DNA from 2 places in the Trichocoleus sp. DQ-A2 genome. Region 2 is predicted to be linked to the other one. Evidence: riboswitches for the same ligand, from Rfam matches in the RefSeq annotation. Region 2 holds a riboswitch; the other holds the start of a gene.
What was found. A riboswitch is a leader RNA that binds a small molecule or an ion and turns the genes downstream of it on or off. The one in region 2 is predicted to bind cyclic di-AMP.
Positions count from the first base shown of each region.

Region 1: it holds a riboswitch for cyclic di-AMP, as region 2 does, so the genes downstream of both, NC997_RS02820 (glycosyltransferase family 1 protein) here and ntrB (nitrate ABC transporter permease) in region 2, are expected to answer to the same signal.

Region 1 covers NZ_JAMPKD010000002.1:287,117-293,268, reverse strand. Annotated here, with positions in the region: gene NC997_RS02825 (polyribonucleotide nucleotidyltransferase) at 206-2,362, shown strand; cyclic di-AMP (ydaO/yuaA leader) riboswitch at 3,000-3,190, shown strand; gene NC997_RS02820 (glycosyltransferase family 1 protein) at 3,354-4,631, shown strand; gene NC997_RS02815 (hypothetical protein) at 4,850-5,215, shown strand; gene NC997_RS02810 (pentapeptide repeat-containing protein) at 5,324-5,731, opposite strand; gene NC997_RS02805 (hypothetical protein) at 5,878-6,060, opposite strand; gene tpiA (triose-phosphate isomerase) at 6,083-6,152, shown strand, end outside.
Region 2 covers NZ_JAMPKD010000002.1:75,170-81,321, reverse strand. Annotated here, with positions in the region: gene NC997_RS01835 (ATP-binding protein) at 1-284, opposite strand, end outside; gene NC997_RS01830 (DUF1830 domain-containing protein) at 453-734, opposite strand; cyclic di-AMP (ydaO/yuaA leader) riboswitch at 990-1,211, shown strand; gene ntrB (nitrate ABC transporter permease) at 1,311-2,165, shown strand; gene NC997_RS01820 (ABC transporter substrate-binding protein) at 2,385-3,791, shown strand; gene NC997_RS01815 (nitrate ABC transporter ATP-binding protein) at 3,906-4,745, shown strand; gene NC997_RS01810 (universal stress protein) at 4,881-5,633, shown strand.

The sequences.
Region 1 (6,152 bases), 210 kb from region 2:
AGGGACGAGTAGGAGACGTCCTAAAGATGTACCGCTCTTTGCGCTAATTTATCAGCCGTCAGTTGTTATCGTCGATCCTCTGCGCCCTTACTCCTCTGTCCGTCCTCGTCTCCGGAATGCCGTCATCTACACTAAAGGCACCACCAGTACCTAAGTGCTACGATTGCGAAAGATAAAGAAAAATGATAGAAGGACAAAGTACCGCATGGTAGAGCTAGACAAGTCAATATCCTTTGATGGACGGGATATTCGACTGAAGGTGGGTTTGCTTGCCCCTCAAGCTGGGGGTTCAGTTTTAATTCAGTCAGGAGACACCGCAGTTTTAGTCACGGCGACTCGCTCCGGAGGCCGAGAAGGCATTGATTTCCTGCCGTTAATGGTAGATTACGAAGAAAGGCTTTATGCAGCCGGTCGGATTCCCGGTGGTTTCTTGCGACGAGAAGGGCGTCCCCCCGAAAAAGTAACGCTCACGGGTCGTTTGATTGACCGTCCCCTGCGTCCATTATTTCCTTCCTGGCTGAGAGATGACATTCAGGTAGTAGCAACCACGCTGTCGATGGATGAACAGGTACCGCCGGATGTTCTGGCGGTAACAGGTGCTTCAATTGCGGTGCTTTTAGCACAGATTCCCTTCCAAGGACCGATGGCAGCGGTGCGGGTTGGTTTGGTGGGGGATGATTTTATTATCAATCCTACCTACGCCGAGATTGAGGCGGGGGATTTGGATCTGGTGGTGGCAGGCTCTCCAGATGGCGTGATTATGGTCGAAGCTGGAGCGAATCAGCTGCCAGAACAGGATGTCATTGAGGCGATTGATTTCGGCTATGAGGCGGTGCGCGACTTGATTGAGGCGCAGCGAGAACTCATGGCAGCACTGGGGATTGAATTGGTTCAAGAAATCCAGCCGGAAGTCGATTCGACCCTAGAGAATTTTATTCGCGATCGCGCGACTGCCCAAATCAAAGAAGTCCTCTCCAAATTTGAACTCGACAAAAATAGCCGCGATGCTCTTTTAGATCAGATCAAAGAGACACAAATCCTGGCAGCGATCGCAGAATTAGCTGAAGACGACCCCATCCGAGTTGCTTCTGCGGCTAACTCTAAAGCAGTGAGTAACGTCTTTAAAGACATCACCAAGAAGCTGATGCGCCGTCAGATTGTCGAAGACAGCGTCCGGGTGGATGGTCGCAAGCTTGATGAAGTGCGCCCTGTCTCTTGTCGCGTGGGTCTGTTGCCCAATCGGGTTCATGGTAGCGGTTTGTTTAACCGAGGACTGACCCAGGTGTTATCTGTTTGTACTCTCGGCACCCCAGGCGATGCCCAGGATCTCGCAGATGACCTGCATCCAGAAGATGAAAAGCGCTATTTACATCACTATAATTTTCCGCCCTTTTCTGTTGGGGAAACCAAGCCGATGCGGGCACCCGGTCGTCGGGAAATTGGTCACGGGGCACTAGCCGCACGGGCAATAGTGCCAGTGTTACCGCCGAAGGAAGACTTCCCCTACGTGATTCGGGTGGTGTCTGAAGTTCTTTCTTCTAATGGTTCCACATCGATGGGTTCGGTGTGTGGTTCCACCCTGGCTTTGATGGATGCTGGCGTGCCCATTGCGAAGCCGGTGAGTGGCGCAGCAATGGGACTGATTAAAGAAGGCGAGGAAGTTCGCATTCTGACGGATATTCAGGGCATTGAAGATTTCTTAGGTGACATGGACTTTAAGGTGGCAGGTACCGATACTGGTATCACTGCCTTGCAAATGGACATGAAGATCAGCGGACTGCCTCTGGATATCATTGCCAAAGCCGTCGAGCAAGCAAAGGGCGCTAGGCTGCACATTTTAGAGAAAATGCTGGCAACCATTGACCAGCCCCGCACCGAGATGTCACCTTATGCACCTCGCTTGCTAACGCTCAAGATTGAGCCAGAACTCATTGGCATGGTCATCGGGCCTGGAGGCAAGATGATTAAGAGCATCACTGAAGAAACGGGTGCCAAAATCGACATTGAGGATGATGGCACGATCACGATTTCAGCAGTGGATGGCGAGAAGGCGAAGAAAGCCCGCAACATCATCCAAGGGATGACGCGGAGGCTGAATGAGGGTGATGTCTACGCCGGTCGCGTAACCCGAATTATTCCGATTGGGGCGTTTGTGGAAGTGCTTCCCGGAAAAGAAGGGATGATCCACATTTCTCAACTTGCTGATTACCGAGTCGGTCGCGTCGAAGATGAAGTGGCTGTCGGGGATGAAGTTATTGTCAAGGTACGGGAAATTGATAGCAAAGGTCGGATTAATCTGACGCGCTTGGGGATTCACCCAGATGAAGCGGCAGCTGCTCGTGAAGCGGCAGCAAGTCGTTAAAAAAACCACTTAGCGATTAGCGGTTAGCGATTGGGAACTGAAATTGCTAACAGCTAATCGCTGAACCGAGCTTTTTTCCTCAACAACTACTATTCCATTCGGTTATTAAATCTAATCTAATTATCCCGTAGCTATAGCAATCCTATTTGAGTTGCAAGCTAGGAGTTCAGATTCCTGACTTCTTCGATAAGTCGAATATCTCGCGTTTGAAAATGATTTAGCACCGAGCTATAAAAACTATAATTAGATGAATCATAGCAACATTAAAGAGTTGTTTCTAGTAGTCTTTAACTCTTAGTTATGAGTTGGTTGATATTGAACGAATGACTGAAGGTTAAAGATGTAGAAAGCTTTTATTAATAACGAGTTGCATTTCTTGTCGTGTAGGTTAATGCCGTGCGCGAACGTTCGCTAACAAAAGTTAGCTGATGGTTTTTTTACTTAGCCCAATGTACTCTATCGACCCCATCCGCCCACATCAAATGCTTGACTCGTAAGTCTGACGATTGGAGGGTAAGTATAGATATCATTATCGTATATTAAAAAACATCTATCTTAAGGTAGGTTGACGATTTTTAAATTGTAGTGTTAAGGTTGCAGTCAGTCTACATAAGTCAGCCTAATCCAGTATCTCACTTTAAAAAACGTACCTTATCTAATTAAGGTGAAGCTGGAGCGGAGGAACCAAATTTTGGGGCTTATCGATGAGAGATTAAAAATTAAAAATAGTAATCCTAATTTTTAATTTTGCATTCTTAATTTCTCAGAGAGGGACATCTCTCAGTCCTCGCCCGTCAGCTAACTCCGTCGGCATTGAGAGGAGACTGAAGAGTCAGCAATTTTGTAGAATTTGCGCGATCTCATCAGTGTCCTTGGCTGGTATCTGTTCGCTTCGTTGTACCTGCCCTCGACTATGAGTAGAGGCACATGCCGTGCTTCAACTGCTGGCGTAGGAAAGCAGGTGCGCTAGCTATGAGGAGAAAATCAACCGATGTTACTGACTGACAAAAATCGTATCGCCTTAATTTCGGTAGATGGCGATCCAGCGGTAGAAATTGGGCAAGAAGAAGCTGGAGGTCAAAATGTCTATGTGCGTCAAGTAGGATTAGCACTCGCTGAGCAAGGTTGGCAGGTGGATATGTTCACTCGCCGCAGCACTCCGGATCAACTGGATGTCGTTCAGCATACGCCTAACTGCCAGACAATCCGATTAGCCGCTGGGCCAGCCCAATTCATGAGTCGGGATCGGCTTTTCGGCTATTTACCAGAGTTTGTTGAACAATTCCAGGCATTCCAGCAGCGTGAAGGTTTGCAATATACCCTGGTGCATACCAATTATTGGTTGTCATCTTGGGTGGGAATGGAACTGAAAAAGCACCAACCTTTGAAGCAGGTACATACATATCACTCTCTGGGTGCAGTGAAGTATCGTACAGTTTCCGAGATTCCAGCGATCGCTTCCACACGGCTAGCAGTTGAAAAAGCGTGTTTGGAAACAGTGGATCGAGTGATTGCTACCAGTCCGCAAGAAGAAGATCAAATGCGATCGCTTGTTTCCACGATCGGACAGATTGAAATGATTCCCTGCGGTACAGATATCGTTAAATTTGGTTCCACTCAGCGCCAAGAAGCACGCCAACAGCTAGGAATTGCCAGCGACGCCAAAGTAGTGCTGTATGTGGGTCGTTTCGATCGGCGCAAGGGAATTGAAACGCTAGTCAGAGCCGTAGCAAAATCAAGCTTACGCAAGTCTTGCGACCTAAAGCTCCTCATCGCAGGCGGAAGCCGTCCGGGACAGAGTGACGGCATTGAACGCGATCGCATTGAGAAAATCGTAGCTGAAGAAGGCATTGGCGATCTCACTTGCTTCCCCGGTCGTGTGGAAGATAACGATTTGCCTCTCTACTACTCAGCTGCCGATGTGTGTGTTGTCCCCAGTCATTACGAACCCTTCGGTTTAGTTGCCATTGAAGCAATGGCTACCCGGACGCCGGTAATTGCAAGTAATGTAGGCGGCTTGCAGTTTACCGTAGTGCCAGAGGTAACGGGTTTACTGGTACCTCCCAAAGATGAAGTCGCCTTTGGACAGGCGATTGACCGCATCCTAGCCGATCCCGATTGGCGAGACCAATTAGGCCAAATGGGTCGCCAACGGGTAGAAATTGCCTTTAGCTGGAATAGCGTGGCATTACGACTCAGCCATCTGTACACCAAATTACTGTGCCAAGCTGCTGTTGAATCTACGAGCAAACCGCAGCTAGTCGCTTGAGATTTTTTCCCCTGAAAAGTGCTGAGTCCTTTGGGATGGGATTTTAATCCCGATAGCGAGCAAGAAAAGGCACTAGAAAAGAGTTTCCATCCAACGTTGTGAGCTTTCAGTGTATAAGCGTTTCTTGCAATAAAAACAATCAATCTTCTTTGTTCCTTGCAAGGAGGAAATGAGACTCCCTCTTCGTTTCCGAAAGTTAGGACAGGTTCTCAATATTTTTGCAAGAACTCTATTCCCCAACCCTAAACAAATTTATTCCAAATCGATGGATTGTCGGTAAAAGCGGGATATCCATCCAATCATTTGAGAGCAATTCAAGTAGTAAGAAAACGGCAAATCACAAAATTAGGAGAGTTGAAATCATGCTGAATATCGGAGATAGCGTACTACATAAGAAAACCGGACGCTCAGGCAAGGTTTTTGGCTATGGCTATCAGATGGTTAATAGCACATACTTACCAACACTTATTGTCAGAGTAGTTGAAGCTGCAAGTTTAAGCCAGAAGAGTTTTGTAGAAGATTTGTCTTCGTCATGGATTCTGAAGGAAGAAGCTTCTCGGCTCTCGGCAAAGACTGCACGATAGAGCCTAGCACTGCTGCATTTGTGCTTTGAGCGATCGCTCAAAACAAAACTCGGTCAGTTTCTGACCGAGTTTTGTATTTTTGTCAAATATTTAGTTGTGAAAAAACCACTAATCCCATTTAACGTTATTCGGCAAAATCGCGTTGTCGAGAGCCGCATCCTTCAAGTTAGCATTTATCAAGTTAGCCTCTCTCAAATTGGCACTACTTAAGTCTGCTTTCTGGAGATCGGCGCTATTTGCAAATACACCCGTTAAATTAGCTTTTTCCAGATTAGCCTGCGTTAGATCGGCACCTTCTAAGTTGGCATTCGCTAGGTTAGCTCCCTGCAAGTTTGCCCCTCTCAAATCAGCCCCAGTGAGATGGGCACTTACAAGATTGGCTCCTTTCAAGTCGCAGTTCTGACATTGCTTAGTTTCGATTAATCGTCTGACATGAGCGGGATTTTCGGCTCGGACGGGAGCAACTAAGCCTAAGGGAAGCAGAATCGCTGCGGCTGCTAAAAATTTTAGTTTCATATTTACTCCAATAATTTAAGTTTTTTATTTACGTTCTGGTATAATTTTAAACCTATGTTTTTTTGAGAAACATCCTACGATAGGGGGGAATCTTTCGGGTAAATACCCACCTAAAGTAATAAAAAGATTTTTGAAGTGAGTAGCGGCTAAGAGCAGCATCCCCAGAGCGATCGCTCCTGCGGATCGAGTGTTGGCGTGCAAGGATTGCGGGGTGAAATTATCGCGTCGCTTGACATTTGCGCTTTTAGCGACCAGAAAGTGTAAATGCGATCGCCTTTAAAGCAGGGGTTCCCCCGCCGTACTAAACTGGAGGTTACAGTTTTTAGCATTCTGAACTTGACTGAGTTAGCTGTGCGGAAAATAGTTATTGCCGGTAATTGGAAAATGTACAAAACTCAGACCGAGAGTCTGGAGTTTTTGC
Region 2 (6,152 bases):
TCCCGTAAAATTCGATATTCGCGGACAATTTCTACTGGATCGTAACCTTGTTCAGCCCGAAGTATACCATGTTCTAAACTTGCATCTACTAACGACTGAACATCACTGTCTTGAAACTTAGAAAGTACAGTCGCTAATGCCTTGAGGACACGGGGGAGGCTGTCGCGCAAACCCTTGTAAGATAATTCTGCTGCGGTCTCAATTCGACTATCAGCACGGACAGCTTCAATCCATTTCTCTACAATCGTGGCAGATTTATCGATCAGTAATTGACTAAAATCCATCATTTTTTGGCGCTATTGACTCGTTTACAAATGCTCTCCCTAAACTAATCTTAGTTTAGGGAGTAGCTAATTTGTTTGTCTTTCTTATTTTCGCGCCCAAATACTTCGCCTATAAGCTCTTAAAATATTTTTAATCAAAAGCCACCCTAAGGGTTAAAAGCTTCATTTTCAGACGCTCATTTCTTCATGTACGCGGAGATGATCGCAGGGAATTACTTCTATTAAAGCTAAGTTTTCAGTAGAACTTTTTGTTGGGTTAGTATGTATTTCTAGTTGGGAGTCCGGTAAGGCTTTAAACAATAAACGTTGACCAGGGAAAACAATCCGTTCAAAGTTTAAGTCTTGAGTATTATCAAATTTAACAATTTGAATCTTATTTGTGCAATTTGTATAAAAACAAAGGATTTGTTCGGAAGGTTCAGAAACCAAAGAGGAGAATGCTGACATCATATTGGGTGCCTTGAACGAACGCTAAAATTGGCTGATTAACAAGATAGATAATATAAACTTTGACTGCTTCAAGCGGCTTCTACCTAAAGATGGGGTTGAAGGAAGGCAAGATGTAGTACAGAATACAAACATCACTAGAATGCCTCAAAAAATTCGTAAACTATTGTGAATTTGATCGAGAAGCGATCGCTAGAAAGCTATGTCTTCGGAAAGGTGGACTGTCTTAAAAAGGCGTGCTAGACTTATCGGTTAATCCGAGTAAGTCAGCCTAATTCAGCGTCTTAGCAAGCGATCGCTCTGTATAAGCGCTGGAACGGAGGAACCAATTAATGGGGCGTATCTCTGCCAGGAGTAAGGCAAGAGGTGTAAGGCGGAATAAAAAACTGTTTATTTATCCTTCATCCCTTATCCATTAGAGAAGAGCATCTCTCAGCTCTAGCCCGTCAGCTAACTTCGTAGGCATTGAGAGGAGACTGAAGAGTCAGCATTTTTTGAAATGTTCTGAACTCATCAGTGTCCCCGGCTGGTACTGCTCTACTTTCTTGTACCTGAAGAGTGACTCTGAGGAGCTTCATAATGATATTGCAGCTGAATTTGTCTGCGATTGCAGTTGCTGGACAGGTAGCCTGGAAACGGGCAAAACCCGTTCTGATTCGGGATGTCGTCGTCCTCCCCGCCCTTGGTTTTTTAGGAATTATCGTTTTGTGGTGGATTGTTGCGCTTTTCAAGCATGAATTAATACCCACCCCACCAGAGGCGTTTGTCAAGAATTTAGACTACATTCTGAACCCCTTTTACCGACGGGGTCCTGGCGATCTAGGGATTGGTTGGTTACTACTGGCAAGCCTTCGACGAGTATTGCTGGGATTTTTGTTAGGTGCAGTTGTTGCCATTCCCATTGGATTTTTGATTGGGATGTCCAAGCAAGCAATGATGGCACTCAATCCCATAATTCAGATTTTCAAGCCGGTATCGCCGCTAGCTTGGTTGCCCATTGCTTTAGCAATTTTTAACCTAGCAGATCCGTCAGCAATTTTTGTTATCTTCATTACCTCTTTATGGCCCACAATTATTAACACTGCTCTCGGTGTTTCTAGCGTTTCCAAAGATTACCTCGATGTAGCAAGGGTGCTAGAAATGCCCCGTTGGCGACGAATTACCAAGATTATTTGGCCTGCGAGTTTGCCTTATGTCTTCACTGGTTTACGGATTAGTTTGGGGATTGCATGGCTGGTCATTGTCGCTGTAGAAATGCTCACAGGCGGCATCGGGATTGGGTTTTTTGTGTGGGATGAATGGAGTCGCTTAAACCTAAGCTCAGTATTTTTGGCAGTGGTAGTGATTGGGCTGACAGGACTACTGCTGGACTACGCCCTAGGCAAAGTTGAAGCTTTGGTTACTCACCGTCGCCCTAGGGCAACCTCTGTCTAATAATTTTCTGTAAACCTCTGTTGAGTAGGGATGATTCTGCTCTAACAGAAATCGCTAGTGTGAGCGAGACTCACGGGCGTCGTGGTAACGCTGACCGCTCAAACGAGTGGGTTGCCAGACGTAGTACCTACGGCGTCAATTTTTTCAGAGAACTCATGAGCAGTAATCGCTCAAACCTAGTGGCTTGAGCTGAGTGGAAATGGATCGCAAGGACGAATTATGAGTGACACCACAAACTGGACGCGACGAAAATTTCTGGAGGGTATGGGTGCCACAGCAGCAGGAATGGCACTATCATCTTGTGCGATTAGCGGCGATCGCTCAGCGAAAGGACTCACTGAAGAATCCGCATCCATCAAACAAGTCGTAGAGCCAGGATCGTTAGAAAAACCCGATCTGATTGTTGGCTATGTGCCGGTGAATGATTGTGCGCCGTTTGCGATCGCTTGGAAAAAAGGATTTTTCCGCAAGTACGGTCTCAACGTCCAACTTAACCGGGAAGCTAGCTGGGCAACCTCTCGTGACGGCGTAATTTTTGGTCGTACTGATGCCGCCCCCGTAGTCTCCGGTGCCGTCACCAACGCCAGAATCGGTGCTGAAGGCGCACGCCATGCCCCTCTCTGCGCCGCCATGACCATTCACCGACATGGCAACGCCATGACGATGAACCGGAAAATGTGGGAAGCAGGTTTGCGTCCCTGGCGGGAGTATAACGGTGATTTAGAAGCATTTGGGAAGGATTTCCGCAGCTACTTTGACAAACAGCCGCGAGAACAACGAGTTTGGGCAGTTGTCCTCAGTTCTGCCATTTACGAATACTTCGTCCGCTACCTATCCGCCGCCGCCGGAGTCGATCCCCTGAAAGAGTTTCGCGTCATCATCGTTCCCCCACCGCAAATGGTGACGAACGTGCGGATAGGAGCGATGCAAGCCTACATGGTGGCAGAACCTTGGAATACCCGCGCAATTACCGGAAATGAAGGTGTTGGTTTTACCTTCGCTCAAGGCAAAGAAATTTGGTTGGGACACCCAGATCGACTGCTGGGTGTGATGGAATCTTTCATCCAAAAAAATCCCAAAACTTATCGTTCCCTCGTCAAAGCGATGATTGAAGCTTGCCAGTATTGCAGCAAGCCTGAAAACCGCGAAGAAGTAGCAACACTTATTTCCGAGCGTTCCTTTACAGGTGCTAAACCCAAATTTACTCGTCCCGCAATTATTGGCGACTACAATTATGGCGGTTTTGATGGTAAAGCTCGGATTGCGAAAGCCGAGGACACTACAATTTTCTTCGATATCCCTGACAACATTCCCAAACGTCCAGGAGAACATTCGACATTTCTCTGGCAATCTGAAAGTCTCTGGTTAATGACTCAAGCGGCTCGTTGGGGACAAATCAAAGAATTTCCTAAGAATGCAGAAGCACTGGCAAAACAAGCTTGGAGAACCGATCTTTATCGAGAAATTGCCGCAGAAATGGGCATTGAGTGTCCCCAGGAAGATTACAAAGTTGAACCACCGCAAGTATTCATTGATAAGAAAGGTTTTGATCCCAGCGATCCAGTTGGATATATTAATGGGTTTGAGATTCGGGCAAACCGTCCCGCTCGTTTCTTCTTATCTTAATTAGTTGCACTTGTTACTGTTCAAACAGCTCGGCTGAGTTTTACTTTTTGGCAAAAGCCAGCCTCGTTCATACCTTTAAAATTCTCAAGAGTTCGTCCCCCGAAGGAGCATGATATGACTAAATCCACCTCATTCTCAACGGATGCCAATAATCAAAGTGTCAACCGCACTGGATTTCTGGAAATAGAAAATCTTTGCAAGTCCTATCCCACAGCAGATGGAGGTGAATTTGTTGTTCTGGATGGCATTAATCTTAGTGTGAGTGAAGATGAATTTATTTGCGTGATTGGTCACTCTGGCTGCGGCAAATCAACGCTTCTCAAAATGGTTGCTGGGTTAGAAAAACCGACTTCCGGCTCCGTGCAATTAGAAGGTAAAGAAATTCGTAAACCTGGTGCCGAGCGCATGATGGTGTTCCAGCACTATTCACTGCTGCCGTGGTTGACGGTGAAAGAAAATATCCGTCTGGCGGTCGATGAAGTGCTAAAAAATGCCTCCCGTGCTGAAAAAATTAGCATTGTGAACGAACACTTGGCAATGGTGAATTTAACAGCAGCCGCTGACAAATATCCTGATGAAATTTCTGGCGGGATGAAGCAACGGGTGGGGATTGCTCGTGCCTTGGCAATTCGCCCCAAAATGTTGTTAATGGATGAACCTTTTGGGGCACTCGACGCCCTAACGAGAGGCAAATTACAGCAGCAGGTATTGCATATTTGGGAACACCAACGGCAGGCGGTGATGATGATTACCCATGATGTAGATGAAGCGCTGTATATGTCTGACCGAATTATACTGATGACCAACGGCCCCCACGCGAAGATTGGGGAAATTTTGGACGTGCCTTTTAAGCATCCACGCGATCGCCAAGCCCTCCGCAACTCCCGCGAGTATTTTGAATTGCGTAACCACGCTTTGAACTTCCTCGATGAATATTTCAATCAAGACGAGTAGACGAGCCATTGGTCAACTGTTTATCAAAGAAAAAACAACTGAACTGGAAACACGCTCTATTGCGTTTCTAACCCATTAAAACCCTTACTTAAGTTCTTGCAAAGCTAGGCTAATTACTTCAGGAGGTTTGAATTTGTGAATATTAAGTCAATGTTAGCCCGTCTTGAAAGCGCAATGGGTCGTCAGGATGTAGTTGAACAAATGGTATTACTACCAGAGCCAGTTTCCCCTACTTCCAAAGGCGCTAATTCTGCTAAATCAATCAATTTAGTCGTGGGCTATAATCGTTCTCCTAGCAGTCAAACCGCTCTGGATTTTGCCCTATGGATTGCCCATCAAACCCGGTTAGTTACAAAGGCGCAAGTCACGGTTCAAGTCGTTTACGTTGTCGATGAAGATCAAAGCAGCCATTGTCCACATATCTCTAACGGGGGCGATGCTAGACGCCCTTTAAGCCAACAGCTTCCCCTAGAGTCTCTAGAAGCATCGGCAAAAAAGTGTGCCACACCTGTTTTAACTCAACCTACCCCTGTGGAATTAGAAGCACGCACACGAATGATGGAGATAGATCCTTCCTATTTGAGGGAAATTTTCTATCAAACGAATCCTTCTGAGCAAGCAGATCGTATCCTATCGCAAGCCCGTTGTCTGGCTGAAGAATGGCGAAGTTCTTTCAAAGCTCATCTACGGTTTGGTTGCATTTCTACAGAACTCAGAAAAGTTGTTGAATCAGAAGCTGCGACTTTATTGTTGCTGGGCTGTACCTCTGCCAACCATCCAATTGTTCAGAAACTAGGTGCTAATTTTCCTTGCGCGGTGTTGGGTATTCCCAGCATCTTGAATTCACCGGATACTTCAAGTTGTTCCTCAGATTTCCAATCAGTTTAATCGTTGAGTAGAAATTTTCACATAGGAAATTAGAGGAAAACCATCGGGATTTAAATAATTTTGATTTGTTTCTACCTTTTCCCGATACCTGAAAAAGCACAATTAGAGATCGCCTAAAAGGTTTCTATTGCACTTCTATCTGATTTGTGAAGAGAGTCTCTTCTAAAAAACTCCGTTAGCGATCGCATAGCACTGCGGATGCACTATCTTCGCTTTAGCTGCAAAGGAAGCGAAGAACACAAGCGGATAATTTTACAACCTACAACAAAAATAAAAAGGCAAATGCATCCAGAAAATTTCTCCTTTCTTTAGCATTTTGCCTTTTTATTGTCTGAAACCGACCATCGCTCAAGCCGACTATCGGATGTTGAAGAAGAAATTTTAAAAATTAGTACTGAATCAGATGGAGTACATCACAAACCACACTATCGCTCTTTTGTCACTCTAGGCAGAGGAAAAATGGAAATCGGTTGGCTCAAGAGCTGTGGAAACAGCACCCCTGAACCAATTCATAAAAGC